DNA from 4 places in the Lysinibacillus sp. HST-98 genome. Region 4 is predicted to be linked to each of the others. Evidence: riboswitches for the same ligand, from Rfam matches in the RefSeq annotation. Region 4 holds a riboswitch; each other region holds the start of a gene.
What was found. A riboswitch is a leader RNA that binds a small molecule or an ion and turns the genes downstream of it on or off. The one in region 4 is predicted to bind S-adenosylmethionine.
Positions count from the first base shown of each region.

Region 1: linked by a shared signal. The riboswitch ahead of JIN86_RS12255 (MetQ/NlpA family ABC transporter substrate-binding protein) and the one ahead of JIN86_RS18610 (methionine ABC transporter ATP-binding protein) in region 4 are both predicted to bind S-adenosylmethionine.
Region 2: linked by a shared signal. The riboswitch ahead of JIN86_RS09270 (YezD family protein) and the one ahead of JIN86_RS18610 (methionine ABC transporter ATP-binding protein) in region 4 are both predicted to bind S-adenosylmethionine.
Region 3: linked by a shared signal. The riboswitch ahead of JIN86_RS15225 (cyclase family protein) and the one ahead of JIN86_RS18610 (methionine ABC transporter ATP-binding protein) in region 4 are both predicted to bind S-adenosylmethionine.

Region 1 covers NZ_JAENHX010000004.1:293,128-301,148, reverse strand. Annotated here, with positions in the region: gene JIN86_RS12275 (alpha-hydroxy acid oxidase) at 1-173, opposite strand, end outside; gene JIN86_RS12270 (enoyl-CoA hydratase/isomerase family protein) at 188-967, opposite strand; gene JIN86_RS12265 (methionine ABC transporter permease) at 981-1,652, opposite strand; gene JIN86_RS12260 (methionine ABC transporter ATP-binding protein) at 1,645-2,670, opposite strand; gene JIN86_RS12255 (MetQ/NlpA family ABC transporter substrate-binding protein) at 2,777-3,607, opposite strand; SAM riboswitch class I at 3,696-3,800, opposite strand; gene JIN86_RS12250 (PPC domain-containing DNA-binding protein) at 3,923-4,426, shown strand; gene JIN86_RS12245 (pyridoxal phosphate-dependent aminotransferase) at 4,469-5,638, opposite strand; gene JIN86_RS12240 (carbon-nitrogen family hydrolase) at 5,735-6,529, shown strand; gene JIN86_RS12235 (PucR family transcriptional regulator) at 6,583-8,021, opposite strand, start outside.
Region 2 covers NZ_JAENHX010000003.1:139,575-147,595, reverse strand. Annotated here, with positions in the region: gene JIN86_RS09300 (hydantoinase/oxoprolinase family protein) at 1-678, opposite strand, end outside; gene JIN86_RS09295 (formate--tetrahydrofolate ligase) at 1,104-2,783, opposite strand; gene JIN86_RS09290 (cold-shock protein) at 2,997-3,197, shown strand; gene JIN86_RS09285 (amphi-Trp domain-containing protein) at 3,343-3,621, shown strand; gene JIN86_RS09280 (VOC family protein) at 4,153-4,938, opposite strand; gene JIN86_RS09275 (flavin reductase family protein) at 5,088-5,573, shown strand; gene JIN86_RS09270 (YezD family protein) at 5,664-5,819, opposite strand; SAM riboswitch class I at 5,890-5,985, opposite strand; gene JIN86_RS09265 (DUF418 domain-containing protein) at 6,156-7,250, opposite strand; gene JIN86_RS09260 (TetR/AcrR family transcriptional regulator) at 7,234-7,836, opposite strand; gene JIN86_RS09255 (phosphopantothenoylcysteine decarboxylase domain-containing protein) at 7,939-8,021, opposite strand, start outside.
Region 3 covers NZ_JAENHX010000006.1:187,238-195,258, forward strand. Annotated here, with positions in the region: gene JIN86_RS15205 (MFS transporter) at 1-227, shown strand, start outside; gene JIN86_RS15210 (ABC transporter substrate-binding protein) at 380-1,330, shown strand; gene JIN86_RS15215 (helix-turn-helix domain-containing protein) at 1,795-3,366, shown strand; gene JIN86_RS15220 (YuzC family spore coat inner layer protein) at 3,481-3,885, shown strand; SAM riboswitch class I at 3,967-4,072, shown strand; gene JIN86_RS15225 (cyclase family protein) at 4,164-4,901, shown strand; gene JIN86_RS15230 (DedA family protein) at 4,932-5,528, opposite strand; gene JIN86_RS15235 (Cof-type HAD-IIB family hydrolase) at 5,590-6,363, opposite strand; gene JIN86_RS15240 (DUF2225 domain-containing protein) at 6,697-7,380, shown strand; gene JIN86_RS15245 (hypothetical protein) at 7,403-7,756, shown strand; gene JIN86_RS15250 (erythromycin esterase family protein) at 7,895-8,021, shown strand, end outside.
Region 4 covers NZ_JAENHX010000009.1:125,003-133,023, forward strand. Annotated here, with positions in the region: gene JIN86_RS18590 (HEAT repeat domain-containing protein) at 1-448, opposite strand, end outside; gene JIN86_RS18595 (response regulator) at 445-1,305, opposite strand; gene JIN86_RS18600 (MetQ/NlpA family ABC transporter substrate-binding protein) at 1,512-2,363, opposite strand; gene JIN86_RS18605 (methionine ABC transporter permease) at 2,432-3,100, opposite strand; gene JIN86_RS18610 (methionine ABC transporter ATP-binding protein) at 3,090-4,118, opposite strand; SAM riboswitch class I at 4,201-4,304, opposite strand; gene JIN86_RS18615 (thioredoxin family protein) at 4,361-4,672, opposite strand; gene JIN86_RS18620 (toprim domain-containing protein) at 4,687-5,028, opposite strand; gene gcvH (glycine cleavage system protein GcvH) at 5,120-5,500, opposite strand; gene JIN86_RS18630 (arsenate reductase family protein) at 5,582-5,938, opposite strand; gene JIN86_RS18635 (acyl-CoA dehydrogenase family protein) at 6,119-7,903, opposite strand.

The sequences.
Region 1 (8,021 bases), on a different contig from region 4:
GCACGATTATTGCGCAGTGTTTGTTCACCACCAGCACCTGAACGGATATAGCCAAAAGGTCCAGCTTCGATTTTTTCCGCTACGGCCTTTTCTAAATCTGCAAAGCAAATGGGGAAGGGGGCTTGTGCAGTTATATTTTTTAAGAGTAGATCGCCATCAGTTATGTTTGTCATCGTTACTACCTCACTTATTTATTGAAAATAGGCTTTCTTTTATTTAAAAAGGCTTGAATACCTTCGTTATAATCGTCTGAACTAAATGAATCCAAAACTAACTGTGCCAACGCATCGTTTTCTTCATTTTCACCATCAACAATTGCCTGGATCACTTTTTTGATGCCTGTGTTTGCAATGGATGATTTACTTAATAAATGTTCAGCGAATTGCAATGTCGCCTCATCAATATCCTCTGGTTCGTGGAGGGCCGTGATTAAACCAATATTTTTTCCTTCTTCAGCTGTGAAAATAGTAGCTGTGTACAAAATTTCCTTTGCCTTAGCGACACCAACAATATTGATGAGACGTTTCGTGCTTTCTAAATTATAGACAATACCTATGTTTGCAGCGGTGATGCCTAGCCTACTCTTAGGTGTTGCTAATCTAAAATCACAAGCATTTGCTAACTCTAAGCCACCACCAATTGCTAAGCCCTGAATCATAGCAATTGTCGGATGCGGAAATTTATAGAGGGCATCGATCGCCTTTAGAGCCAATTCATTATAGGCTTTGGCATTGTCTGTAGCATAACGAACATCTAAAAACTCGCTAATATCTGCACCGGAAGAAAAGGCTACATCATTGACACCGCGAACAATTAAAAGTTTGATGGAAGAATCTATACTGAGTAGCTCTAGTTGGTCTACTATGGCTTGAAACATTGCCCTTGATAAAGAATTTCGTTTATCTGGGCGATTTAATACTAACGTTGCAATATAGCCATTTTTCTCTACATAAATTTCGTTTGTCATCTTCATTCTCCTCTTAATCTTTTTTCAACTTCGCGGCGAAGCGGTTACCGATGGATTGAATGCTTTGCACAAGGATGATTAAGATAAAGACAGTTGCATACATCACATCAACCTCATAGCGTAAATGACCGTAACGATAGGCAAGGTCACCTAAACCGCCAGCACCAACCATTCCTGCCATTGCTGTTGCACCAATTAATCCTATTGTGGCAATCGTTAAGCCTAAAATAATAGATGGTCGTGCTTCACGTAATAGGACATGCCAAATGATATGGCGACGTTTAATACCCATAGCTGTGTAGGCTTCTACTACTCCGGAATCCACTTCTAAAAGCGCAGATTCCATCAGTCGTGCAATATAAGGAGCTGTGTAAACAACTAGCGGAACGATTACACCTTTAACACCAATTGTTGTACCTACAATTAACTTGGTAAAAGGTAAAATGAAGAATAATAAAATGATAAATGGAACAGAGCGAACAATATTGATAAATAGATTAAAAAATTGATAGAAAAATTTATTTTCAAAGGATTGTCCTGGTCGTGTTAAAACAATTAATAGCCCTAATGGAATACCAATCAGAATGGAGAACAATAATGAAATTCCGACCATTTGAAATGTTTCGATAATTGCTTTGCCAATAACATCTGACCAATCTGTAAAGAAACTTTGGATACTACTCATTGAACGCACCTCCTAATTCTTCCACTGCCACACCATTTTCTGAAAAATACGCTAACGCCTTTTGGACAATCTGCGTCTCGCCATGTAAATGCACCACAATATTGCCGACAATACCGTTTTTTAATTCAATAATATTAGCTGTTAAAATATTTGGTTGTACATCGTATACCTTAGTGACTTCGGCTAATAATGGCTTACCAGTACTTTCACCAAGGAATGTTAAACGGATTACACTTCCTGAAACATTTAATTGCTCAATAAGAGAGGGGGATAAATTACGTTGTGAAATTGTATTTAAAAACTTTCGCGTTGTAGGGTGTTTCGGTTTCGCAAAAAGTTCAATCGCTGTGCCAAATTCCACAACTTTCCCTGATTCTAGAACAGAAACCTCATCGCAAATTTTTTGAATTACATTCATTTCATGTGTGATGAGCAGAATCGTAATGCCTAATTCACGATTAATTTTTAACAACAATTCAAGAATGGCTTCCGTTGTCTCAGGATCAAGTGCACTTGTTGCTTCGTCACTAAGTAAAATCTCTGGTTCCTGTGCTAAGGCACGTGCAATCGCCACACGCTGTTTTTGACCACCTGAAAGTTGATTTGGGTAACTATCTAGTTTATCTGTTAAACCGACAATTTCAGCATACTTAGCTACTCGGTTTTTTACTTCCGCTTCTTTATAGCCTAGAAGCTTTAAGGGAACTGCAATATTATTGTAAACTGTTGCTGTTTTTATTAGATTAAAGTGCTGGAAGATCATCCCGATTTTTTGGCGTGTTTGACGTAATTCTTGAAGAGAAAGGGTCGTAATGTCTACATTGTCTATCACTACTTTTCCTGCTGTAGGACGTTCTAGTAGATTAACACAACGAATGAGTGTACTTTTACCAGCACCACTATAGCCGATTACACCATGAATTTGTCCCTTTTTTACATGAAGATTAATGCCATCCACAGCTTTTATGATGCCTTTTTTCGACTTGAATTCTTTTGAGATATTTTGTAATTGAATCATGCGATTGTTTGCTCCTTTCTCCACCTTCTAAAAAGCAAGAATCTGCTCGTTTTCCTATAGAGGGATTTCGGCAGATTCTTTGGCTTATAGAAGCTTCCTGAACATATTACCAGCTAGGGATTACAGAACCTTTGAATTCCTCTTCGATGAATTGACGTACTTCATCAGATTGGTAAGCCTCAACGAACTTTTGAATTGTTGGATCATTTTCATTTTCAGCACGCACGACAATATAGTTCACGTATGGAGAATCAGTAGATTCCAATAAAATAGAGTCATCTTTAGGGTTAATACCAGCTTCTAATGCAAAGTTTGTATTAATAGCTGCTACGTCTACTTCACTAAGTTGTTTAGGAATTTGAGCTGCCTCTAATTCAATGAATTTTAAATTCTTTTTGTTTTCTTCTACATCACGAATCGAGGCTGTTAAGTCTGCGCCATCTTTTAACTTAATATAGCCAGCTTCCTGTAAAACAAAGAGGGCACGCGCTCCATTCGTTGGGTCATTTGGTAAGCCAAACGTTGCACCGTCAGGAATGTCATCAAAGGATTTATATTTTTCAGAGTAGATACCCATTGGATTTAAAATCGTTTTGCCCACTGGTACTAAATCTGTATCATGATCTTTATTAAATGTATCCAGGAAAGGCTCGTGTTGATAGCTGTTCGCATCAAGATCACCTTCAGCTAAGGATGTATTAGGTAAAACATAGTCAGAAAATGATTTTAGCTCTACTTCTAGCCCGTTTTCTTTTGCTACTTTAGCGGCTACTTCTGCAATTTGTTCGTGTGGACCAGAAGTGACGCCTACAACGATTTTCTTTTCATCAATTCCTTCAGCTTGGCTTTTACTATCTTCTTTAGAGCCACAGCCTGCTAAAGCTGCTACTAATGTTAAACTTGCTAAACCTACTAAAAATTTATTTTTCTTTTTCATGAAAATACCTCCAAGATTGTTTTTATCGGTTTTTTGAAAATAAAAAAACTCTCTTACAAATTAAGAGAGGCTCATGAAAAGATGTCCTCTCTTATCTATCAAACGAAGTTCGTTTGCAGGATTTAGCACCTTCCTTTAAAAAGGAGGTTGCCGAGCTTCATAGGGCCAGTCCCTCAGCTACTCTTGATAAGAGATTTATAATATTTTTTTGTAATTCCGATAGAACTAATATAATTTATAGGGTATAGTAAGTCAATAAATAATTTTTTAATTTTTTATATAATTATAATATTTCGACGCAAAAGAGGGATAACGATGTCTGTAAGAGTTAATTATGGTATAGGTTCATTTGGTAAGGTTATTAGTGCTCGTTTTTTAACAGGAACAGATATCATTGAAGGGATTGAAGCGCTTTGCGAAGAGAATAATATAGCGTCAGCCACAATTGTAAGCTGTATTGGCAGCTTTCAAAAAAGTAGCTTTGTTTATTTAGTGCCAGATGCAACAGCTCAAATTCAAGTTCGTTTTAGTGATGTGATGGAAAAAGAGGGACCATTAGAATTTATTCAAGGTTCAGGTGTGGTGTGTAAACGAGATGGTGGATATGAGACACATTTCCATGGCTCTATGAGTGATCAATGGGGTGTTGTATCAGGTGGGCATTTAATAAAAGGGGGAAACCCTGTTATTACTGCTGACATAGTGTTGGCAGAGGTACAAGGTATTCAACATATTCGAAAATGGGATGATGAAACAGGTCATGCTCAATTTTATCCATTAGAAAATGGTTTAGGGCAACCAAGGAAAATTGAAAAATAATAATAATCCTGTAGCTAGAGATAGCTACAGGATACGTCTTATTTATCTATTAAACAATTGTAATTGCTCGATTCTATGGACTGCTTCACGTAAGCGCTCCTCACTAACCAGCAACCCTACGCGTACATAGCCTTCACCATATTGACCGAAGCCATTACCTGCTGCTACAGCGATATCAGCTTTTTCGAGCAAAAGATCAGCGAACTGTTCACTTGTATAGCCTAGTGGTACCGGGAGCCATGCGAAGAAGGAGCCTTTTGGAGCCGTAACATGCCAGCCAATTCTTCGAGCTTCTTCAATGAGTACATTTCGGCGACGCTCATAAGTAGCTCGTAGTTCATCCGCACATTGTTGGGAACCTGTCAGTGCTACTGCTGCGGCTTGTTGAATGGCAGGGAATTGGCTACAAAACAGATGATCCTGAATAAGATTAATGGCAGCAATTATCTCGGCATTCCCTACAGCGAAGCCTATACGCCAGCCAGCCATATTATAGGTTTTCGATAGTGTATACATTTCAACTCCTACTTCTTTTGCACCCTTTGCTTGAAGGAAGCTAACTGGTTTATTACCGTCAAATCCTATTGCCCCATAAGCAAAATCATGTGATACGATAATATTGTGTTCCTTCGCAAAGCGAACAGTCTCTTCAAAAAACGCAAGTGATGCTGTACCTCCTGTAGGGTTGTTCGGGTAATTTAAGTAAAGAAGCTTTACCTTTTCTTTCACTTCATCAGGTAATGCATCATAATCAGGTAAGAAATCGTTTTCGGCAAAAAGTGGCATCACTTCAAAATTGACGTCTCCTAGTACAACACCTGATAGGTAATCTGGATAGCCAGGGTCTGGTAAGAGCATCGTGTCACCAGGGTTTAACACTGCTAAAGGTAACTCAACTAGACCAATTTTTGTTCCACCGAGAATCGCTACCTCTGTATCTGGATTTAGTTCTACCTGATATTCACGTTGATAAAAGTCGGCAGCAGCTTGGCGTAATTCAGCGAGACCTCTAAATGGTGAATATTTGTGGTTTTGAGGATTTTCAGCCGCTTCCTGTAATGCTTGAATGATGTGAGTAGGCGTTGGCTGATCGGGATTTCCTTGCCCAAGGTTAATGACATCACGCCCTTCTTCTAGGGCCAAGTTTACTTTTTGAACGAGTGCTGCAAAAAATTGAGTGGGTAGTTGCTGTAGTTTTTTCGAGAATTCCATGCATGATCACCTTTTTCAGAATATAATAATTATTATTGAAGAATATGAAGCAAATAGTATTACTTTTTCTGTTAATTGTCTAGAGGAGGAATGGATATGAAAATCGGATGTATTCAATTAAATGTTGGCTTTGGCAAAGTTGAAGAAAATTTTGCGCGTGCGGAGGAGAAGATTCGTGAAGCTGCAAAACAAGGGGCAGAAATTATTGTGTTACCTGAAATGTGGAATACAGGCTATGCTTTGGAAAAACTGTCTGAGCTAGCAGATATCAATGGTGAGCGGACAAAGGCCTTTTTGGCTAAACTTGCTAAGGAACTTGATGTACATATTGTAGGGGGGTCTGTTTCAACAAAGAAAGGTGACAAATTTTATAATACGATGTATACCTTCGAACGTAATGGAGAGCTTGTAGGGGAATATAGTAAGGCACATCTTTTCCGTTTAATGGACGAGCATCTTTACTTAGAGGCAGGGAATGAAATGAATCGTTTTGCTCTAGGTGACATTGAAGCTGCTGGTGTTATTTGCTATGATATTCGCTTCCCAGAATGGTTACGAGCCCATGCATTACAAGGAGCAAAGGTATTATTTGTACCAGCGCAGTGGCCAACTCCAAGGATTGACCATTGGAAAACGTTGCTACAGGCTCGGGCAATTGAAAATCAATGCTTTGTCATAGCCGTTAATCGTATTTCAAAAAAGGTAGAAAATTTTAATGGGCAATCCATGATTATTCAGCCTTGGGGAGAAGTACTTTGGGTTGGTGCTGAGGACGAGGAAATAGCGGTGATCGATGTAGACTTTTCTATTGTCGATGAAGTACGTGGAAGAATCCCTGTTTACGATGATCGCAGACCTGAACTGTATCAGGATGTAGTTGTGAAAGGGTAATAAAGGGGCACGCTTAGGAAGGTAGATAGCCTTTTGAGCGTGCCAACTTTTTTCTAGCGCTTATCCTCGATCAATGAATTGGCTAGTAGCATAAATTCAAGTGTAATGCGGTTATGCCCATTCATAAAATTTTTACCTAGTAAACTTTCAAGCTTTTTTAAGCGGTGATAGAGTGTTTGACGAACAATAAACAATTGATTCGCTGTTTGCTGTTTAGAGCCATTTGTTTGTAAATACACCTGCAATGTTTCGAGAAGCTTACTATTATATTTTTCATCGTATTCAATAACGGGCTGTAAATAGTCGTAAATCACTTCCTGTAAATCCACCTGCATTTGTAATTTATAGATTAAATGATATAAATGCAGGTCATCGTAAAAGAACGAGGACGTTTGTACTTTTCGACAAATATATAAGGTTTCTAGTGCAGTTTGATAGCTTTTAGGAATTTCATCTACATCACAAACAACCTTCCCAATAGCTATCTGATAACCTTGTGCTTGCTGCTTTTTATAAAATTCGGTTTTGGCCAAGGAGCAAAACATGTTATTTAACATATCACGAATGGCTTTACTATCTTTTGTATGCAGTAAAATAAAAATAACATAGCTTTTTCTTTCAAATAAAAATGGAATAAAGCCATGTTGCTCAAAGAGATTACGATAATAAAGCTTACTATAGACAACGTCCTCCTGTGCCTTTGTCAACGTATTAGGAGAAGCCAAAATAAAGACAGTGCCACTAGATTGTGTATAGTTAGCATAATGTGTAACGATAAATTTATAAATTTCCTCCTTAGACAGTTTTTGATCAATCCAATCAGCTAAAATCGAAGCATCCTCAATATTCTTTTTTTCCTCAATATAAAACTCTCGCATTAAAAGCTGTGCCAACGCTGTTGCCGTGCGATCTAATATTAATAATTCAAATTCGGAGAAAAGCCCATCTTCTCGATAAATTGATAAATCGGCATAATGTTGATCAAATAGAAAAATAGGCTCATGTTTAAATAGCTGAGACGATGTATTCAATGTTAGGAATTGCTGCCGCTTTTTATGAGCCATATTCGGGAAAAAGACAGGTTCTCTTCCCTTAATGGAAAACATAATTTGTATTTTCAATTCATTATACATATTTTGTAAAATATCGTCTGTGTTTTGTCCCAATACTGCATTTTTGTTCAATGTTTGTGAGTAAGCTTCTAGTGAAGAAATCAATAGATATTGCTGATTGATAATTTGACTATGTAAATCCTGTGTAATACGAACAAAAGGAACTGCTTCATGGAAAACAATAATAGGAAACTGGTGGCGGTTGGCAAGTGCTAAAATCGCTTCAGGAACTGCTTGAATAGAGGTGCCATATTCAATACAAAGGGCAGCACAATTTTTTTGAATGATGGCTTCTATAAAGGATACAAAGTCCTCAATACTATGTTGGAGACTAAGCCCTGTAGTTAATACTAACTCTTCACCAACTAAAAAATTATCAA
Region 2 (8,021 bases), on a different contig from region 4:
AATGCCAACTGTGCTTAATTTCTCTTTTAGGCTTTTTAAGTAGGCATGTGCAATCGGCTTCACATAAGAATTGAGGACTGTTGTGTTTGTTCTTTCATACTCACGGTATTCTTTAATCGTTTCACTTGAAAGTGTGATATATACCTCAGGCCAAATTTTTAAAATGGCTTCTTTTAACTGTTGTTCATGAATTGGATTTTTATAGCCATGTATGAGGGAAATGGCAATCGCCTCAACACCCAATTCCTTAAATTGATGAACGATCTTGTCAACTTCCTCGGTATTAAGCGCTTTCATAATATTTCCTTTAAAGTCGATTCGCTCATCAATTTCTTGACGTAAATAACGCTCTACAAATGGTTCTGGCTTTTTATATTTAAAGTTATATAAATCTGGTCGATTTCCACGAGCAATTTCTATAACATCACGGAAACCCTTTGTTGTAATTAACCCAACTACGCCCCCCTTTCTTTCCGTTAATGTATTGATAATAACCGTCGATCCATGAATAAATGATTCAATGAAAGAATCTTCCGTTACATGTCGCCCTAATACATTTAATATGCCATCCTCAAAGTGACCAGGTGTCGTATGTCCCTTATCAAAATGAAGATTTCCTTTTTCATCTGTAAAAACTAGGTCAGTAAAAGTACCGCCAATATCTGTTGCGATTTTCAAGACTTCATCCCTCCGTGTTCCTATTATCGGTACAGTGTTCCGAATTAGAATTAAATAAATTATATTTAAAAGAAAAAGAAAATTCAATGTATTTTTTAAATAAAAATTCATTTGACAATTGTCCTTCCTTGTAAAAATCAGCTCTATCTTTCCAATATCAGATAAATATAGATAAAAAATACCAAACACATTTCTATAAGGAAAGTTCTCATGATTTTTGTGAACATAAAAAAGATCCTAGTTTTCACTAGAATCTTAAAAAAATTAATTTTTTTGAATTTTTACTCAAGGGGTGGATAAAGTAATCACCCTAAATTTTACTTTTATACCATATTTGCATTGTAAACAATTGATGATTCTAGAACGATACTTACCAAAATTATCAAAAAAAGCTGCCCATTTAAGTTAGGCAGCTTTAATATCGTTTAGAACAATCCTACCGCATGTCCTTCATTATCGACATTCATGCGTAGAGCAGCTGGTGCTTTTGGAAGTCCTGGCATTGTCATAATATCGCCAGTTAGACAAACTAAGAAGCCTGCACCAAGCTTTGGAATCACTTCACGAATTGTAATGGTGAAGCCTTCTGGTCGACCAAGTAAACTTGGTTGGTCTGATAAAGAATACTGGGTTTTCGCCATACAAATTGGAAGAGAGTCCCAGCCGAATTTTTCGATTTGGGCAATTTGTTTTTTGGCTTGGTCTGTAAATTGTACATCTTTCCCGCCATACACCTTTTGCACAATCGTACGTACCTTTTCTTCAATCGACTCTGTGACATCATATAAAGGAGAGAAGTTGTTTTCTTCCTCTAGCACAGCTAGTACTTGCTCAGCTAAGGCTAGACCACCTTTACCGCCCTCTTCCCAGACATTCGTACGGGCAATGCGAACATGATTTTCTTGACACCAGTTCAGAACGGCTTCTAGTTCAGCCTCTGTGTCCGTGATAAAACGATTTAAGGCAATAATTGGTTCAACGCCAAATGTACGAACTGTATCTACATGTTTAGCTAAGTTTTCAATTCCTTGTAGGAGTGCTTCCACATTTTCACCTACAAGAGCTGTTTTCGGAACACCACCATGCATTTTTAATGCACGAATTGTCGCTACAATGACAACTGCGCTTGGTTTAAAGCCTCCCTTACGAGCTTTAATGTTCATGAATTTTTCAGCACCTAAATCAGAGCCGAAGCCCGCTTCTGTCACCACAATATCAGCTAGCTTACGAGCGGTTTGTGTCGCCATAATAGAATTACAGCCGTGGGCAATATTCGCAAATGGACCACCATGGATAATAGCAGGTGTTCCCTCTAATGTTTGTACTAAGTTTGGCTTAAAGGCATCTTTTAATAATAGTGTTAAGGCACCCTCTACCTGTAAATCACGCACAAAGACAGGCTCACGCTCGAAAGTATAGCCAATCACAATACTAGCGATGCGCTCACGTAAATCCTCAATGCTTGTTGCTAAACAGAATACCGCCATAATTTCAGAGGCAACCGTAATATCAAAGCCATCCTCACGCGGCATGCCTTGAACAGGACCACCTAATCCCACCACTACTTTACGAAGGGCACGATCATTTAAGTCCATGACACGCTTCCAGATAATGCGTCGTGGATCAATGTTAAGTGTATTTCCTTGGTGGATATGATTATCAATAAATGCGGATAAAGCATTGTTAGCTGTTGTAATCGCATGAAGGTCGCCAGTGAAATGTAAATTAATATCCTCCATTGGTATAACTTGTGCGTAACCTCCGCCAGTTGCGCCACCTTTTACGCCCATGACTGGACCTAATGATGGTTCACGTAATGCGACCATCACCTTCTTATCTAATTGATGAAGGGCATCTGCCAGTCCAACAGTCACAGTCGACTTTCCTTCACCAGCAGGGGTTGGACTAATAGCTGATACTAATACTACCTTTGCATCCTCACCCTGAGCAGTAATTTTTAATGGGTCAATCTTTGCTTTGTAGCGTCCATACTGCTCAAGAGCATCCTCTGGAATACCCGCAGCATTGGCAATTTCCGTAATAGGTTTGATCACTGCTTGACTAGCGATTTCTAAATCTGATAATGGTTGATTTTTCGTTGTCATTTGGCATCCTACTTTCTATGTTGTTCATTTCCATTATAGTCTTAATTGTGAAAAAAAAGAAAGCCAGATATACAAGCATTTCGTCAATCAATTGACATCTTTGCTCAATTCCTGTATGTTCTAAGAGAAAATGCATTTTTTTCACATTTTCACAATGAGAGCACCATTTATTTAACTTTATTTTACATTCAAGCGCATTGGAGGCGAATGCTTATGCAACAGGGGATCGTAAAGTGGTTCAATAATGAAAAAGGTTATGGCTTTATTGAATGTGATGATGGCGAAGATGTATTTGTTCATTTTACGGGCATCCAGGAGGAAGGCTTCCGTACACTTGAAGAAGGTCAAAAGGTTTCATTTGATGTTGTGGAAGGCAATCGTGGACCCCAAGCATCAAATGTTGTAAAACTATAAGCATAATGGGGCTATCCATGTAGTTCCAGATTAGCAGCGGATTAGGAAATGCATCGTTTTCCTCATCTGCTTTTTGTGTTGTTTTATAAGCTGAATGCCTCCTCCATGTTATAATAGAAGTAATTATACGTAAGGAGGGATTTCGATGCATAAACAAAATAAACCCATGACTGCAGTTATTTTGAAGCATAAAGAACGACAAAGTGTAGCAGAATTTGCGGCAACACTGGAAACGATTGCAAAAAAGCTTAAAGAAAATGGTGAATTCACTTTTGTTCAAGGCACAGAGCCAACAGTTGTCAGCCCAAGTGAACAGCTCAAAATCGAATACTCCTATACCAAAAAGGGCGACAAGCATTCATTTGAAATTGAGTTTGATTGGTATACAGGTACAGAAACACCGAAAAAAATGACCATCGAATAACAATTGGCAACGAAAATCCACTTCTCAGATGAAGTGGATTTTTCCATACTGTTGAATAAAGATCATGTCACTAGCTAAAACCTTTTAGCAAGGTGAAGGATTGTTTTCGCTCCAGAGCCTCCTCTGTAACGCTAAATCCCCTAGGAATGACGCTGCATTCCAATCAACCATTCTAAAAAAGTGGCTTTTGTTTTTTCATAGTAGAAAAGTGATGAGTGACAACACCTCTCGATAAATGAGTAGTGAACACCTTTGCTAAAAGTTAGTGGATTGTAGCGATAGCGGAGGAAGCGGCCCGCTAACAGGAAAGCAAGTAGCCTGCATCAGAAATTCTATGGATGTTCTTGTTTTCGACACTATGTAAAGTGTTTGGGCAAAAGTGTTTCAGCCAACAAAAATACCGAACTATCCACTGAAATGCTCACGAAGTGTTTTGGAATAGTTCGGTTTTTCTAGTTATCATGTTTTGTTAATTTAAAGATTATTCGGCTTAATGAAGGTCCCAGTTAGTTATGGCCCAGCCTTTTCTCCTTATCGATTTATCCAATAAAAAGCACCAGGGCAAACTAATGTTTCTTTTGTTCGTTTAGGATCCTTTAATGTCACACCAAATGGTCCCTCTTTGACATGACCGAGTGTCATTGTCATCGCACTCTCTTCCTTATAGAAATCTAAACGCATATTCGGTAGCTGTAGTGACATATACTGCTCATATTGCGTAGGCTCTGGTAGCTGTAACACCTCTTGCCACAGCTGTACTGTTGCCTGCATGTCCTTGACGTAGAATTGGACGGATTCCATCGTTATAGCCTGTTTGACATCAATGGCACCACTTGCTTTTAATTGAACAAAGCGTTCTTCATCTTCCTCCGCCCATTCAATCAAAAATGGAAAATCAATTGGCAGATCTGGCTTACCAAAATGCAGTAGCTTCCATTCTACCACCGTGCCATCTGGTCTTGTTCTGCTACATGCATCTGGTCCATATACTTCATAGCCAAATGCTCGCAATCGTCGAGCCTCTTCCTCAATATTTTTTGTGCGCAGAGCAATTCGAGAAAATCCCTGGCGCTCTTGATCACGTTTAAACGTATAATGTAGGGAATATGGGTATTGTGCCGCTTGCTCAAATAAATCACGATCATAGATAGCAATTTGTTCAATATAGCTTAAGCCAAAGTAGCTTAACGTATTATAAGTCCCCCACATCGTGTGCTGCCCACCATTCACTGTATGGACATTTCGTTTATTGAAGAAAACCTTTATATTTTCTGGTGATTCCACTTGATGAACCAGATGATCAAAATATAAAGTCATGGCCATTCCCCTTTCTTTCCCCATTACCTTTACCTGTATGTTTGATTAGTTTAAAATTTACTCAAGAAAAGGAGTTACTAGTAGGATATGAAAAAAAGTTTCGTTTACCTACAAACTCCGTTCACTAATTTCATAAAGAGGTGATTTGAATGACAGATTTAGTAGCTGCTTTTAAATTGGCATTAGGTAATTACCCTACAGGCGTAACAGTTGTCACGACATGTCATGACACAAAACCGATTGGCTTAACCGTCAATTCCTTTGCATCTGTTTCAATCGACCCGCTCCTTATTTTGTGGTCACTCGATAAAAAATCTCAGCTCCATCCCTATTTCACGACTGCGCCAAATTTTGCGGTCAATATTTTAGCGAGTGATCAAGAGCATTTATGTACACTATTTGCTAGTAAAATCCCTGATCGCTTTGCACAAGCAACATGGTCCACTTCCTCTTTAGGACTACCGATTTTACATGATACAGCAGCTAATTTACAATGTAAAACATTTCAGCAAATCGATGCTGGTGACCATACCATTTTTATAGGGCAGGTCGTAGATATTACAAATGCTCAAAAAGAGCCCTTGCTGTATCATCGCCGTCATATCGGTCCCATACCAAAAAGCTTTTATAGCTAGCCTTTACACAAAAAAAGGGCCACTTGTAAGCACAGGAAATCCTTCATGCTTATAGGTGGCCGTTTGACATAAGTTCTACTGAAATCATGGTTATTTTTTCTGCGGAAATCTCTGCTTTTCAAGCCTATTAATTTGCACAATCACACCATCTTGAATCGTAATATGCACTTCACCAAATTCAAGATTTTGAATCGCCTTCGCAATTGCCTCTAATTTCTTATCATCTACTTTTACTGACTGAGCCATACGATACACCCCTTCTTTTTTATCCTTATTGTTCATAAAGAGGCCAACGCATCAAACTGATTGATAGCCCCTCCTATCTCTCAGACACCATCTGTTGGATTTGGCACCTGTTTTTCGGTTGCCGAGGCTTCATTGGGCCAAGTCCCTCCACCTCTCTTGATAAGAGTACTGCGTTTCTTGAAAATAATTCTATAATTCTGCTATAGGAATGTCAATACAAAATATTAGAAAACCTAGTTGAATACTATGCAATATGTCGTTTAGATTAAAAGACTCCCTATACCTAAAGTATTTTATGCCTAGTCAGTGAGAAATAGATGGCACTCCATTAATTTATTACAAGCTCCATTTCCTCATCATGAATTCAAGTGGGCCTCGATGATGTTTAGCCCTCCACCATACTGAAACAAAGACACATCCTAAAAAATAACAGCAGGCATACAGCATGGAAAAAGCAAGTGTTTGGTTCTCCAGCTTTTGGCAAATAATTAGTATTCCAATGCCTATAACAACATGGCCAACATAATGCGTTAAAGACATTTGTCCTGTTAATATGAAAGATTGAATAACTTTATTTTTACATGTCTCTACAAGATAGATGGAGCCCACAATGATGACAATAGCCGAAGCCGAATTAGATAGGACATACATCATATTCGGTGGAATCGGTCCTGTATCAAATAAATACAATGCACTCTCTACATCTAATAAATGAATGGTTGTCATCTTAATGAATAACGTTGAACAAGTCTCAGTCATGATGACTAGCAATAAACCTGTCACCAGTAAGTTTTTTCTTAATGTATGATTTGTTAAATCTAATGTGCCTATCACCATACCTATCAGAAAGAAGCAAATCCAGGGGAATAGAGGGTGATAGCCATTAAACATCAAATTTCTTATAAATCCAGCTGGTGTCCAAAAATCAAGATACTCTAGTAACACATATGTTGGATGCCAACCAGCAAGGTAATTAAACTGAATTTGGAGCCATTGTGAAAGGATAAGGATGGCACCGATTATGAAGATCATCATTTTCTTGGATTGGGCAATCAACCAAGCAGCAACAAACATATACACGCCATAATAATGTAATATATCTCCTGTCCAGCCGATCACATATAATAGTATCCCTATCGTAAATAACAAAAGCGCCCTCTTCCACAAAGTAAGTCGATTTTGACGAAGAAGGATTGGGTCCTTACTCTCTCTAGCCTGACGAGTCATGAAGGCTGTCCCTATTCCTGCTAGCATGACAAATACGGCTGAAGCACGTCCCTCGAAAAGATGTTGGAAGGCAATTAACCATGTTGAACCATTCGTTGTAGAACCTGTTATAACGCCAAAATTGACAATGAACATGCCAAGCATGGCGAGAGCTCTTGCAAAATCAAGACCTTCAATGCGCCGATCATCATTTCTTTTTGTCATCTTTGCCCCCTTGAATAACGCTATGTACAGCCTCCTTCCAAATAGCCCTATAGTTCAATTGGTTGCCTGTTAACATGAAATTACCGATATTATCATAGACCAGGGCTAGCATCTGTGCCTTCGCTTCTATATGGGGAGTATCCTCTAACACGCCTAGCTGTACGCCATATCGTAGGATAGTAACAAAGCTTGTTAAAAAGCTGGTTTCTAGCTCTACTAATTGTCTTTTATAGTTTTCATCGCGAGCCGCTAATAGTACATATTGATTAAATATTTTATTAAAATAAGGGTCCTTGTCCTGTGCCTCAATAGATTGATAGCCTAGCTTAAGTAATTCCTCCTTAAAATTAGCGGAAGAAAGCTCTTTATAATCCACAGCGACATCATGTTGAATTTCTTTATACAATTCATCAAATATGAAAGCGATTAATTGATCTTTTGATTGAAAATAATAGTAAATGGCTGGTTTTGAAATACCGACCTCTGTAGCAATCATTGCTAAGCTTGTTTTTTCAAAACCATTTTCCGCAAACATCCCATAAGCAATTTCTATAATCTTTCGAAAAGTTTGTTCTTTATTTCCCATTATTACCCTCCTTTTTTACCGAACGTTAAGTAAATATTATAGGATGCTAACCTTTTAGGCAAGAAAAAACTGCGTAGAACTATTTCTCTACACAGTTCACATTTATTGATTTTGTAAATACATCATTAAAGCTTCTGCTGTTTTTTGCTTGCCCATTACTTTAAGAGGCTGTCCATCAGCAGGTA
Region 3 (8,021 bases), on a different contig from region 4:
TATATGCTGTTCTACTATCTGAAAAATATATTCCATCAGCAATTTCAATGGCCTCAGCATTGAATATTTCCGCTTTCAACATAGGCATATTTTTAGGCTCATATATCGGAGGCTTTATTATTCGCCACCAATCGTTGGCGCATACGCCTATATACGGATTCCTGATGGTTATGCTAGCAGCAATTGTTACACTTTTATGGTTACTTTTCGATAACAAAAAACAATAACTCTCTGAATTTCATTTTGTATAAAAAAGTAGTAGAGAATGTGTATTGTTTGTTGATATGTTGTATCCTATAATTTACTTGAACCAAACGAGAATGATTATCATTCTAATTTAAAGGAATACTGTTTTAGTAAATCTATAGGAGTGAATAAAATGCGTAGAGGTCGATATTTTTCATTTGTAGTTTTCTTTGCACTAATATTCGTATTAAGTGCCTGTGGCTCAAATGAAGTAAAAGAGGATACAGCTACAGAAGAACAATCATCTAAAGATACAAGAATTGTAGAAGACGAGTTTGGAAAAGTAGAAATTCCTACAAATCCACAGCGTGTAGCTGCTATCTATTTGGAAGACTATTTAACTGCTTTGGATGTAAAACCCGTTGTGCAATGGTATCACCCATCTTGGGGAAAACAGGATTATTTAGGATTAGATGTCCCTGAGTTCGACATTACTGGTAGCATGGAAACATTATTACAAGCCAAGCCTGATTTAATCATTGTAGATGGTGCCGCAGATAAAGCAAAGTATGAGGAGTACTCAAAGGTAGCGCCTACTTACCGCTTGAAGGAAGATATTCTACAAGATCCACGTGAAATTGCAAAAACAATAGCTAATGTTTTAAATATTCCAGATAAAGCAAAAGAAATGGTTGATCGATATGAACAACGTGTTTCCGATTTAAAAGCAAAACTAGATGAATCAATTGGAGACGAAACAGTCGCTGTTGTACGACTAAATGTAGCAGATAATACATTAGCGCTATTTGGCATTAAAAATCGCTACTCTGGCTATATTTACACAGAGACAGGCTTAACACCACATCCATTAGCCCATGATATGGCAGAGTCCCAAGAGGTCTTATCAGAAGAGGCTATCACGGAATTAGATGCGGATCATATCATCCTTTTCCCTTCAAACGGTACATGGGAGTCTAAAGAAAACCAAGAAGCTATTAAATGGTTAGATAGTACACTATGGAAAACACTCCCTGCTGTAAAAAATGGGCACGTCTATATCGCTGACCGCACATATTGGCAATCAGGCGCAATCACAGCCAATTTGCTAAAGTATGATGATCTAGAGAAATGGTTCGTCAAATAATTTTCAAAAGAAAGCTCTTAACGAGGGCTTTCTTTGGCTTAGTGTTAAAAAACAAAATAATCAATAGCACTTTTGTGAAGGAGAACATGGATAGGTGTTGTCACTCATCACTTCTTCACATTGAAATAAGTGCCTATTCTCTCTTTAATAGACTTTTTTGTTCCCTACTGCTAGTACGAAAGAAGAAAAGACACGTTAGCAGCATAGTTGATTGGAGTGGAGCCAGCGTCACTCCAAGGGGATTTAGTGTCACAGATGAGACCCTGGAGCGAACGTAAGTGAGTGAAGCGGCTCATCGGACGCCCCCTGGAAAGGACGCTGGCGGAGCGGAAATCAACCCCTTGCCTTGCTAAACGGGCTTTTTCTACTAGTCATATGATCTTTTTCAACAATATGAAGAACGCTCTTAATGAGGGCTTTCTTTGTGTTGTTATGCCAATTCAACACAAAGGGGTGAATTATCAATGGGTAACTTAACACATGTTTATACGTTACAAAATATCTCTTATGCAATTCAATCATCAAAAAAATTATTGATTAGTAGTGATTTCTATACACTTTTCATCGTAATGAATGGTAGTGGAAAACTAGAAATAGATCATGACACCATTCATTTTAGTGAAGAAAAGTGCATATTGATACCGCCAAATAACACGGTTAGTATCCACATTCAAAGTGAGCACCTTTGTTTTTATCAATTACAATTCAACATTGTCAATCTCAGCAATAGTCAGAATTCATATAGTCATTTTACAAGTATCATCGAACGACATCTTCTCCCCTTTTCACAATGTCATAGACTGCTAGAAGTCATCTATCAGAACCGGTTAGCGGAGCATGAACACACGATTTTTGAGCAGCATGTGCACTTTCAAGAGCTGATGTTATTGCTCTTACATCAAACCATACCCAAGCAGATGCAAAAAAATGATCGCCAATCTGTTGAGCAGTCCATTAACCATTTACATAAACATTTTGAAAAGGAGTGGACAGTTGAGCAGCTAGCACAGCTAGCTGACGTACCAAGGTGGAATTATACGCGCATTTTTAAAGATATTACGGGACAAATTCCCCTTCACTATTTAAATAACATACGTATTGAAAAAGCTAAGCAACTATTAATGACAACAAATGATCGAGTATTTGAAATTAGCCAATCTGTCGGATTTAATAATGAGTATTATTTCAATCGTCGTTTTAAAGAACATGTCGGCATCTCTCCAGGACAATATCGAAGAAATCAAAGCAGCCATCTACGTGTATTTGCACCATTCTTAGAAGATTTCTTTGTTGCGCTTGGGATTACGCCAATTGCTCAATTCAGTCATGCAAAATGGGGAAAACAAGACTATTTAGGTCTACAGGAAGTGCCAGATATCGATGTACAAAATAGAGAAATGGATCGACTCCTTTACTATAAGCCGACTTTAATTATGCTAGATTCTGGTGTAGAGCGTTGGGAATCCTTTCACCATTTAAATGAGGTAGCCCCCGTCTGCCATCTCTCACACCCTGGAGAGAATTGGCAATCTACTTTATTTAAAATTGCAGATCTAACAGGAAAAACCTCCTTGATGCAAGACGTAATCCTACAATATGAAGATAAAGTACAACAAGCAAAAGGAATTCTTAGCAAATCTGTTTATAGGCAAAGTGTGGCATTTCTCCGTATTTCAGCCATTGGCATTACTCTATACGCGGGCCCTGAATGTGGCTATACGGGCCCCATTTTATATCGTGACTTAGGTTTAATGCCACATTCACTAGTATGGAGTATTCCGCACAATCAACGTAAAGCACAACTGACATTTGCTCAATTGTTGCAATTAGATGCTGATCATTTATTTATTACCTTTGATAAACAACATTCCATTTATGAAAATGAGGAACGTGCTATTTTAAAAACTCCTACTTGGAAAAACCTAGCTGCCGTTAAAAGCAACTGTGTCTATGAAGTAGACTTTTTAACATGGATGAATTATGGCATTTTATCACATAGTAAAAAAATTGATGATGTCTTGAATGTACTTGGCTAAAAGGAAGCTTACTTTAGCTTCCTTTTTAAATGTTTGTCCTAAACATTGCACTGCTAATAACACCGAAAGCCGTTTGGCTACATAAGATAAGGTATCAGTTATAGGATAGGAGGAATGACCTTGTATTACAATCCTTATCCGTATTTTGTGCATCCCTATCATTATCCAACATCGCCTATCGCTAATCATTTTGCCACTAGACCCTTTTCGCAACATCTAGCAATGCCGACCAATAATCCTTTTCCACCTATCGATACACACAAATTAAAAGCTTCAGCATCACGGATAAAGGCGATGATGCAACAAGCCCAATTACTTACGGATAAAATAGATAGCTCCCAACAATTCGCACATGATTTAATGAATGCTGCTCAACTTTCAAATAAAACAGAGGTTGAAAAATTAATCACATCAACAGGCATTACGGTGAAATTTGAAACAAACTATACACCAGACAGTTTTAGAATACGTCTTATTGATCATGATTGTTGTGGAGTCACCTTAAATTTGAATTGGTGAAAATTCCTAGTGAACTTGTAAACTATAAAAAACTATGCTAAAGTGTTTGTATTGTTATTTCTGAAAATTCTTATATTACTTTTCTTATCAAGAGAGACGGAGGGATTGGCCCGATGAAGTCTCAGCAACCAGCTAACAGTATGGTGCTAATTCCAATTGGCAAAATGATCAGCCTTGAAGATGAGAAGAAGAACTACCGTTGTTTCAAGCAGGAGTCCTCTTCTATTAGGGGACTCCTTTTTATTTACCACTATTTTTTACAGAAAGCAGGGAAATCGATGTCGAATGAACTTTTGCAAGCATTGGAATTATTAAAATCGAAACAGTGGGTTGACTTAACACATACTTTCGGCCCTAATTCACCACATTTTTTTATGTTTGAGGACGCTAAATTTGAAACATTATTTTCTCATAAGGATGGTTTCTTCGCTCAACAATTCACGTTCCCTGGTCAATATGGCACACATATCGACCCACCCATTCATTTTGTGCGAGATACTCGCTACTTAGAAGAATTAGAACTAAAAGAGCTTGTTCTCCCCCTTGTTGTTATTGATAAATCACAAGAGGCTGCGAGCAACCATGATTTTACATTAAGTGTAGAAGATATTCTTAATTTTGAGGACAAGCATGGAGAAATTGAAGCAGGAACATTTGTTGCATTACGTACAGATTGGAGTAAGCGCTGGCCAGATAAAGAGGCTTTCAGTAATAAGGATGCAGATGGACATAACCATATCCCTGGCTGGGGTTTAGAAGCTTTACAGTTTTTACTAACAAAACGTAAGGTAAGCGCAATTGGTCATGAAACATTCGATACAGACTCTGCTGCTAATTTTCGTAAAAATGGCAAGCTAGATGGCGAATATTTTGTGCTTGACCAGGACACCTATCAAATTGAGCTAATGACTAATTTAGACAAGCTACCTGCGAAAGGCGCTATCATCTTCAATATCGTACCTAAGCCAGAAAAAGCATCTGGCTTCCCTGTGCGCTCATTTGCTATTTTGCCATAACATAAAAGTCGGTATAGCGTATACCGACTTTTATGTTTGTCCATTTCTTTTTTTGAATAAAAAGTAAGCAATAAGCATCCCTACAATAAATAAAAGGATAAGATAGATACTATAATGAGTTAAATAGTATCCAACAAATCGCCATTTCTCTCCAAGCATCTCTCCTAATGATATAAATGTGAACGTCCAAATAAATGCCCCTATATAGGCAAAAAGTGCAAACTTTCTATAAGGATAATTATTAATAGCCGCAATATATGCTGTCAAATGGCGTACTCCTGGAATAAAATAGCCAATTAATAATAGGGTAGGTCCTATTTTTGTAAACATCTTTTTCGTAAAGTCAATTTTTTGCTCTGTAATATGAATTCTAGGGCCATATTTCTGCAGTAACGGTAAGCCAAAACGATAACCAATATAGTAGCTTAAGGTAATGCCTCCAACCGCACCAATCATTGCACTGCCCAAAGCAGGAATGTGTTCAAGACTTTCTCGGTAAACACTATAGCCTACATAAGTTAGAAACACCTCATCAGGAAGTGGCACCCCAACAATACCTCCAATTAGAATCACGATAATCCCAAAGTATCCGTAATGTTCAATTAGAGACTGCACGTGATGTGCCATAAATCATCCCACCTAAAATTTATTAAAATCTACCTGCTATATATAGTGTAACCTCAGCGCTCTAAATGACTTGAAGCTGACGTAAAGCAAAATTGATACCGCCATCCGTAGATTTCTTTGTAACAAAATTGGCAGCTCTTTTTAGAGCTTTACTACCATTTCCCATAGCAATTCCTACTCCTACATACTCCAACATATCAATATCATTATCCCCATCCCCAAAGGCAATCGCATTCTTAGGGTCAATATTAAAATAATCAAGCACCGCTTTAATAGCTATAGACTTCGAAACATCCTGCTGTAATACATTCACAATATAAGGATGCCAACGCTGTAAAAATATATTCGAAAATTGGCTAGTATATCTTTTTTCTGCCAGCTCATCCGCATATAAACACATGAGAAAAACCTCTTCATCTACAATTCTTTCATTTATAAGTGGAAAATCCCGTAAAGATAAAGTTTCTTGCATCGCTCTTAAAGCTACTGGACTTTGTATGCTATTCATGGATAGCTGCTCTGTAAAAAATGTTAGGCTATGCTGCTGTGTCTGTGCAAAAGCCTGTACATTGTGGACAATTTCTTTGGCAATCGGAGTTTTATGTATGACAAGTTCCTTATGTTTTACATAGGCTCCATTTGCTGTAATAAAGGTTTCAATCCCCAGCGCTTTTAACTCATAGCACATAGATAAGGGTCTTCCAGTAGCAGCTACAAGATGGATTCCCTTTTCTTGCAATAGCTGAATAGCTTGTTTTGTACTTTCTTCCACACAGCCATCCTCGTAATTAATCAATGTGCCGTCTACATCAAAAAACACGATATTACACTTCATTTTGAGTATCTCCATTATAGTTATTTAGAACCAATAAAATTAAATTTATAATTTTTATCGCTTGAAATATGTGAAAGTATTTTGACAAAATTTAAGTAAACTATACAACTTCCATTTACACCACCGATAAAAACTATTACAAGCGTATTTATAATAATATTTAACTAAAAATTCCTTGAATATTTTTATTTTAATAATTCTAAAGGAGTATACCAAAGAACACAAAATTGTTAAAATAAAAGATAATAACTTAAATACATTGAACGATAAAATCTTACGTATAAATAGAACAAAAGAAATAAAAATTTAGAACACGCAAAGGAGTTGATTCTTATGGCATTTAACATTTACTACTATGAAAGTAGTGTTGATTGTAAATTTTGCAAAAAGCAGTTTACAACATATAAAGTTCGCCCTAATCGATATAAAATTATCGAAGAACAAACGGATTTCATGCCTGTTTACGATGGTCTAAACCCTTTGCTATATGAAGTTGCTGTATGTCCACATTGTGGCTATGCCTACCATAAATCTATGACACGAACATATGGACCTTTCATGCTACTCATTGATGAACTATACATTAAAGAGCTCCAGAAACCTATGGATATCTGTCAGGAACGTACAATTGATAATGCCATTATCAGTTTTAAGCTCGCCTATTTAGTATCCCGTGCGTCAATGGAAGAATCTCTTTTAATGGCGAATTTCGCTTTAAAAATTGCTTGGCTCTATCGATTAAAAAAGGACGAAGAATCCGAAAAGCGTTATCTTTTTGCAGCTAGAGACTTTTATAGTAAATCCTTTGCCTCTAATCAAGAAGGTGGAGAGAGAATTCAGTTTTTACATGCTGAATTAAGCCTTCGACTTGGTGATATTCCTGAAGCAAAAAAAGGATTTTCACGCTTAATCGCTGATCGAAATGTTTCGCCAAAATATCGCAAGCTTGCACGCAATCGTTGGGAAAATTATAAATATGACGAACAACCCATAACAATTAATGAAATCATTAATTAATGGGACGAGGAGATGACTAATTATGTTGCTATTTCAAAAGAAAATTGATGTGAGAGAAGAGGATATATTTTCAGAGCTACATCATTTTTTATTAAGAAAAAATAATCGCTACCTAACAAACGAAGAAGTTGTCGCTCTAACAGGCGTATCATCTGAGCTGCTTTACAAATGGGTAAAAGGAGGAAAATTAAAGAACTCCATTTTTCCTAATTTAGGGGCGCCATGCGAACGATGTGGACAGATTACGCAAGCTAAAATTTGCGTGAGCTGCTCTTCCTCCATTGTTGGGACATTAAAACAAGAAGAAAAGGATCGTGCATGGTTTAACCAAATTCAACGTAACCATGTAAGAGCAAGTACGTATCACTATAAATAACATCCAACATCTCCATCAAATGGAGGTGTTTTTCTTTTTTACATACTAAATTTAAACTAATTTTAAACAAATTCTTCCTAAACTTTAAACTTGCCTTTCTATAATTAGTATCAATATAAAGTGAAGGGCTGATAATTAATGAGGAAAGCTAGGAAGCATAAGGTTTTATTAAGTTTTGCACTGGCAAGTTTAATGACAGTAAGTGGAGTAGTAAATGTCTCTGCTGCTGTCCCTGTAAATGAGGAGATTATTAAAAACGATTCTG
Region 4 (8,021 bases):
CTGTACTGTTATTTTTTTCGAAATCTTGGCACTTCGTTAGCAATTCCTCTATTTGTAAGTCCGCAATTCGATAGAGGGCATTCATTCGAATACTCCATCGTCTACTTGATAAATCTTTTTCGTAGAATGCTTTTAAATATTGATTGGAGAATTGTTTAATTTTTAGTTCCACCTGTTCATTCCTTATATTCTTTAAATAGGATGAAAAAATTTTTTCAATAGCTTCTACTTGGGCACTTCCTCGAGGTACCAATACGATACTAAATAATGCGCTATTGAATAAGTAATCATACCAAAGTTGAGAATAATTTTGTAAATAACGGTCACGAACTTTTTCAAAATAGCTTTCACGCTGTCGCTGAACAAGTAAATACATTAAAAAGATAAAGAGCACAACTAATAAGAAGAAAATTATTGTAAAAAGCGTCGAAATAGTCAGCTTGATCATAGCCAAAACCTCGCAAACGTTCTTTTAATTTTGGCTTCTAGCAAACGTAAATTAAATGGTTTGACAATATATTCATCAACACCGCCTTCATAAGCATTAAGCGCTGCCCCTTCAGAATTGCGTTCTGACATCATATAAATAATAAATTTCTTTTCATTGGGCATATGTCGTAAGATATGCAATATTTCTAAGCCATTTTTTAGAGGTAAAATATCATTCATAAGAATTAGATGCATATGCCCTGATTTATAATCATCCGATTGCAAAAAGCTATAGCCATCCTCATAAACCTTCACATCTAAAGAAAAATAAGGGATATTTATTTGATTAAGCGTTGACTCTAATACTTGTCTAAAAATTGCATTTTGCTCAATAATACTAACTTTCACTAATTCAGTTGGTTGCTCACAGTAATCCTTTACCTCTGCTATACTCCATATCAATTGCTCATCCCTTAGTAACATCTGTTTATTTTTATTTAACAGCTCTTCAAAAATAACGTTATTATTTCTTATTTCTGTTATAGAGGCTTTTAATGTAATCTGTTGGAACTTCCGTTCTGCTTTTAAGATGGCAAATATTCGTTTTAAAAACGCCCTAGCTTCTACATCACTACTTTGTAAAAAGAAGATGCCCCAATGATCCCCATCGGCTAATTGAAAAAGCAAGTCTGTCTTGCGTATTTTTGATTGTAAAAACGAGGTAACTTGATCATTTAGTGGTGTAGAATTAGCTGTTTTTAAAAAGACTGCTGTTATGGTAAGGCGTGATCTAATAACATTTTCTCGCCATATTTTAAAGTAACGTTCTACTTCATGTTCTTGCATGATATCATGGGTGAATTTTATATCATTCATTAGAATCACTCCATCTAGTTTTTTCTTATTATTACTTTCTATCATTTATTTCGTATATTAACAACATTACTATAGTAATAAATGTGACTAAACAATATCTAAACATAAATAGACGTCATAAAAAATACATAGTTTCTCATCAATTTAACTACAAATAAAAAAGAGTACATAAGTCGTTAAACTTATGTACCCTTTTTATTTGATTCTTATTTTACCGGTACTACTGCACCTTTCCACTCTTCTAAAATGAAGTCTTGGATTTCTTTAGATGTTAATACTTCTAATAATTTTTTAATTTCAGGTTTTGTTTCATCACCTGCACGTACAGCGATAATGTTAACATATGGAGATTCTTTATCTTCAAGAGAAATAGCATCTTCAATTGGGTTTAAACCGTTATCGATGGCAAAGTTAGAATTGATAAGCACTGCATCGCCTTCATCATTTTCGTACATTTGTACAAGCATTTCTGGTGCAGTGTTTGCATCGAATTTAAAGTTTTTAGGATTTTCTTCAATATCCTTTAATTCTGCTGCTGTTTTATCAATGCCTTCTTTTAATTTGATTAAGCCTTTAGCCTCTAATAATGACAGCATACGACCATGGTCAGATACTGAGTTAGAAAGTAAGATTGTTGCGCCTTCTGGCAGGTCTTCTAACGTTTTATATTTTTTTGAGTAAATACCGATTGGTTCAATGTGAACGCCACCTGCATTGACGAAATCGTAGCCATTGTCTTTAATTTGTAGCTCTAAATAAGGGATGTGCTGGAAATAGTTTGCATCAATATCTTTTGACTCTAAATTTTGGTTTGGTAGAACATAATCTGTATACGTTTCAATTTCAAGGTCTATGCCTTCTTTAGCTAAGATCGGTTTTGCTTTATCTAAAATGACTGCGTGTGGTGTATTAGAAGCACCTACTTTTAATGTTACATTTTCTTTGCTATCTGTTTGATCGCCAGATGCTGATTTTTCATCTTCTTTTTTATCTGTACCGCAAGCTGCTAATGCTAGTACAAGTATGGATAAAAATAATCCTGCTAATAACTTTTTCATTTATGACACTCCCTTTTATTTGTTTAAAATATGTTAGCGGTAAGAACCGAAATAACCTCTTTTTCTTGCTAGCGTTTATCAATTTTCTCGGTAATTAAATCACCAATCCATTGAATAATAAATACGACTACTAAGATCAAAATAGTTGCCATTAATGTCACATCTTGGCGATTTCGCTGGAAGCCGTCTAAGAAAGCTAAGTTACCAAGACCCCCTGCACCAATAATTCCTGCCATCGCAGTATAACCTACAAGAGCAACAGCCGTTACAGTGATACCAGAAATCAAGGCTGGTAATGATTCAGGAACCAATACTTTACAAATAATTGTAGAAGTTTTCGCCCCCATTGAACGAGCTGCTTCAATCACACCTTTATCAATTTCACGTAACGCAATTAATACCATACGAGCATAAAACGGTGCTGCACCGATAATTAATGCAGGTAACGCCGCATTCGCTCCTCTAATTGTACCTAGTAAAAATTTCGTAAATGGAATTAATAAAATAATTAATACGATAAATGGAATGGAACGGAAAATATTTACGAGTGATCCTGTTAAAAAGTTAACGATTTTATTTGCCCATAACTGATTGGGACTAGTTAAAAATAGAACAATACCAATGACTAACCCAAGAATAAATGTCACAACCGTTGATATAGCTGTCATGTATAATGTTTCATACGTAGCTTGCCACATATTTTCCCAGTCTACATTCGGAAAGAGATTAGTTAGCATTTTCAATCACCTCCGTCTGTACTTCCACTGTATTTAAATAACGAAGGGCTTCAGTGACGTTTGTCTGAGAGCCATCAATTTGCACAATCAATGTACCATATGCACCATTTTTTGTTTGCGAAATATTTCCGTGAACAATACTTACTTCTACATCAAATTGTTTCACAAGATGTGAGATGACAGGCTGTTCTGTTTTTTCACCAACAAAAATAAGTTTGACAAGTTGCCCAGTTGGATAGTTTGTTTTAATTTGTGCTACCGTATCTTGTGTTTCCTTAGTGTCTGTAATTTGAGATACAAACTTCTTAGTAATAGCTGCCTGTGGGGCTTGGAAGACTTGCAATACCTCACCACGTTCCACAATTTCGCCTGCCTCCATCACCGCTACACGATGACAAATTTTGCGAATGACATGCATTTCGTGGGTAATCAGGACGATCGTTAAGCCTAAGCGTTCATTTATATCTACGAGTAAATCAAGAATAGCATCCGTTGTTTCAGGATCGAGTGCGGAAGTCGCCTCATCACATAGTAAAACCTCTGGATTATTCGCTAATGCACGTGCAATTCCTACACGCTGCTTTTGTCCACCAGAAAGCTGGGATGGATATGCCTTATCGCGCCCTTCTAAGCCTACAAGGGCAATCAATTCCTTCACACGTGCTTCACGTTGAGCCTTTGGGAAGCCTGCGATTTCTAGAGGGAATGCAATATTTTCGGCAACTGTTCTCGACCAAAGTAAATTGAAATGCTGGAAAATCATACTTACCTTTTGTCTAGCCGCTCTAAGCTTTTGCCCTTTTATCGATGAAAATTCTTGATTGTTCACCGTTACTGTTCCTGCTGTCGGTTTCTCTAAACCGTTTAATAAACGAATCATGGTACTTTTACCAGCACCACTATAGCCGATAATGCCAAAAATTTCACCTTTATTAATAGTAAGGTTGACGTCTTTGACTGCCGTTAATTCGCCATTTGCTGTTTTGTATTTCTTTGTAATATTTTGAAGCTGGATCATAGCGAATACTCCTTTTCTCATATAGAAAACCCCTTCACTCACAGACAAGTAGAAGGGGTCACGTATGATACGTTAAACCGTTCTCTCATCTTTCAAAGAAAAATCTTTGAGTGATTTGGCACCTTTTCACATTGTGATGGTTGCCGGGCTTCATAGGGCACTTCCCTCCGCCACTCTTCATAAGAGTTCGATATATTTAATGTTTTAGTAATATATTTGATACTTTACCACGCTAGTAAAGTTCAGTCAATTGATTTTTTTAACAATTCATATAAAAATGGTACGGATTGAAAGGCATAAATTTTTTCTGTCACTTTTCCGCCATCAGTGATGAGTAGACATGGAACACTTTCAATTTGATGCTCATAGGCAATGTGTTCCAAAAAGTTGATATTTGCTTTCCCAATTTGTAGCTGTGGCAGTAATTGTTCAATAACGGACATCATTTTAGATGCCACTGCACATGTTCCACACATCGGTGTATATAAATAAAATGCAGTTTTCTCTCCCGACTGTTTAGCCGTTTCCCACTGCTCTGTTGACCATTCTTCCATTTACTCACGCAACCTTACAAAATATATTCATTATGGATTGAAAAATGTGCACGCAGTAAAATCATCGCTAGGACTTTTCTTGGTGTCGTTTCTACTTCCTTGTATGTTGGCATTGTGCGCAGATGCTCAGCTTCTGGATAATGTCTGTCCATTAATGCACGTAGCTTATCCCCAGAAGTATCTGCATCAAAAAAAGTAAATAGCTCACAGCCCTCATAGGGATCCAGTAGTTCTTCTAATTGATGCACACCAATTGTACCATTCGTACATAGTATTGTAACATTCTCATTCAAAATAGGCTCAATTTGTAGCTTATCTGAACGCCCTTCTACTATCAAGCATTTTCCCTCGAACATTACGCCACCTCCATTTAGAGATCCCCACTTATAAGTCATTATATAACAAAAAACGCCGGTAGTTGCCGACGTTTTTCGATTATGGCTTGTCTTATTCAGCGATCATTTCTTCGTATTGCTCTGCTGTCATTAGTTTCTCAACTTCTGATGCATCAGCAGGCTCAACAACGATCATCCATGCTTTTTCATATGGTGATTCATTAACGAATTCTGGGCTATCTTCTAAATCTGCATTTACTTCCACTACAGTACCTGAGATTGGTGCATATAATTCAGAAACAGTTTTTACTGATTCTACGCTACCGAATGGATCATCTGTTTTGATTTCGTCGCCAACTTGTGGAAGCTCAACGAATACGATATCTCCTAATTCAGATTGTGCGAAGTGAGTAATACCAATACGTACTTTTCCATCTTCTACTTTTACCCATTCATGTTCTTCAGAGTATCGTAAGTCTTTAGGTGTGCTCATGCAAAAAACCCCTCCATAAATATGTAATATATTCACTTTCAGTGTGCCATACTTCTCCTCTAAATACAAGGTTTAATACGGTTATTTCCAAGCTTGCTCAAAATCTACTTCTTTAAAACCTAAAGTAACTTTTTTTCCATCTGTGACGATGGGACGTTTAATTAACATACCATCTGAAGCTAATAACTCAAGCTGCTCATCCTCCGTCATTTCGGCTAACTTGTCCTTTAAGCCAAGCTCACGATATTTCATACCTGAGGTATTAAAAAATTTCTTCAAAGGCTGTCCGCTAGCCTGCCAAATAGCTGTTAATTCTTCTTTAGTGGGAGGTTGCTCTGCGATATGTACCTCTTCATAGGAAACCTCATGCTCATTTAACCACTTCTGTGCCTTTTTACATGTTGTACATTTCGGATAATGGAAAAATTGAATCGTCATTACAATGCTCCTCTTCTGTCTTTTTCTGTAGTATACCATCATAGTTGTTTTCAATGGTGAACTTCACTCTTTATTGTAAGTTTATCCACCAGTTGTGCAAATTTATCCGCTCCTTTTACGATTATCCATCTCATAAAAAAAACCTAGCTATCTTTTGCAGATAGCTCGGTTAAATTTGCACTAAACAATATATTTTTCAGCATCAATTAATTTAACGGAAGCCTCACGCTTCTTCACAATTAGATTGTATGGATTATTACGCGTTAGCTTACGCAGTGCAGATAATGTCATACGGGCAGCATCGCCATCTGCTGATGCAAGAATTGTGTCTTTTGCTTCCTTTTCGATTTCTGCGAATGCTTCTTGGCAGAAAATTTGTGTGTATAGCAATTTTTGATGTGCTTTTTCAACACCGTCACGAGCAATTGCCTTCTCTGTACGTAAGACAGCTGATTCCATTGCAAATAATTGGTTAGCTATATTCGCAATGTTTACCAATACTTCTTGCTCTTGATCAAGCTTTGCACCAAAGCGTTGGGCTGCTAAGCCTGCAGCTAAGACAGCAATTTTCTTGGCATTTTTCACTAAATATTTTTCTTGTGCTAACGGCTCTGTACCGATTTCCTCTGGCATTAGCATAAGCAGCTCTTGCTGTAAATTTTGAGCCACTTGTAATAATGGCAGCTCACCTTTTAGCGCCTTTTTCATAAATGTACCAGGTACAATCATGCGGTTAATTTCGTTTGTACCTTCAAAAATTCGATTAATACGAGAATCACGGTAAATACGCTCTACCTCATACTCAGCCATAAAGCCATAACCGCCATGAAGTTGGACAGCTTCATCAGCAATATAGTCTAATGTTTCTGAACCGAATACTTTGGCAATAGAGCATTCAATCGCATATTCGGCGATCGCACCTGCAATTACTTTTCCTTGCTTTTGCTCTTCCAGGCTTAACTGGCTTAAGCGATCCTCAAATAGTCCAACAGTACGATAGTTTAATGATTCAGAAGCATACAATTGAGAAGCCATTGTTGATAATTTTTCTTTTGTCAGATTGAAATCAGAAAGCTTTGTCTTAAACTGCTGTCGTTGGTTTGTATACTGAATAGCTAACTCCAATGCACGCTTCGATCCGCCAATTGTGCCCACGCCTAGTTTATAACGACCAATGTTTAAAATATTGAACGCAATGATATGCCCACGACCAATTTCGCCTAATAGATTTTCTACAGGTACTTCCGCATCTTCCAATACTAATGTACGAGTTGATGATGATTTAATCCCCATTTTCTTTTCTTCAGGACCAACTGAAACACCATTGTAGGTACGTTCTACGATAAAGGCAGAGAATTTATCGCCATCAATTTTTGCGTAGACCACAAATACATCAGCAAAGCCTGCATTCGTAATCCACTGTTTTTCACCATTTAAAATATAATGTGTGCCAGCTTCATTTAATTTTGCAGTCGTTTTTGCACCTAGAGCATCTGAACCTGAACCTGGCTCTGTTAATGCATAGGCAGCGATTAATTCACCTGAAGCAAGCTTAGGTAAATATTTTTTCTTTTGATCTTCATTACCGAATAGAACAATTGGTAATGACCCAATACCAACATGAGCACCATGTGTGATAGAGAAACCACCTGCAACAGACATTTTTTCAGCGATTAAAGCGGAAGAAACCTTGTCTAATCCAAGCCCTTCGTATTCTTCAGGCACATCTGCTCCAAGTAAACCTAATTCGCCTGCACTTTTTAGGAGACGCACTGAATGTTCAAATTCATGGTGCTCTAAATTTTCCACTACTGGTAAAACTTCATTTGTAACGTATTCCTCTGTTGTTTTAGCAATCATTTTATGCTCGTCAGTGAAATCTTCCGGTGTAAATACACGATCTAATTCCACATCTTCAATAAGAAATCCGCCGCCTTTAATGAAATCAGTTGTTTTTTCAGTCATGATTAATTCCTCCCAATATATCTTTTTGTTAGTTGATTCCCCTAATGATCATGTATAGAAAAGCTTGACGTATACAATGTTCGGAGGCAACCGTAAACAGTACACCTCAAGCTGATCT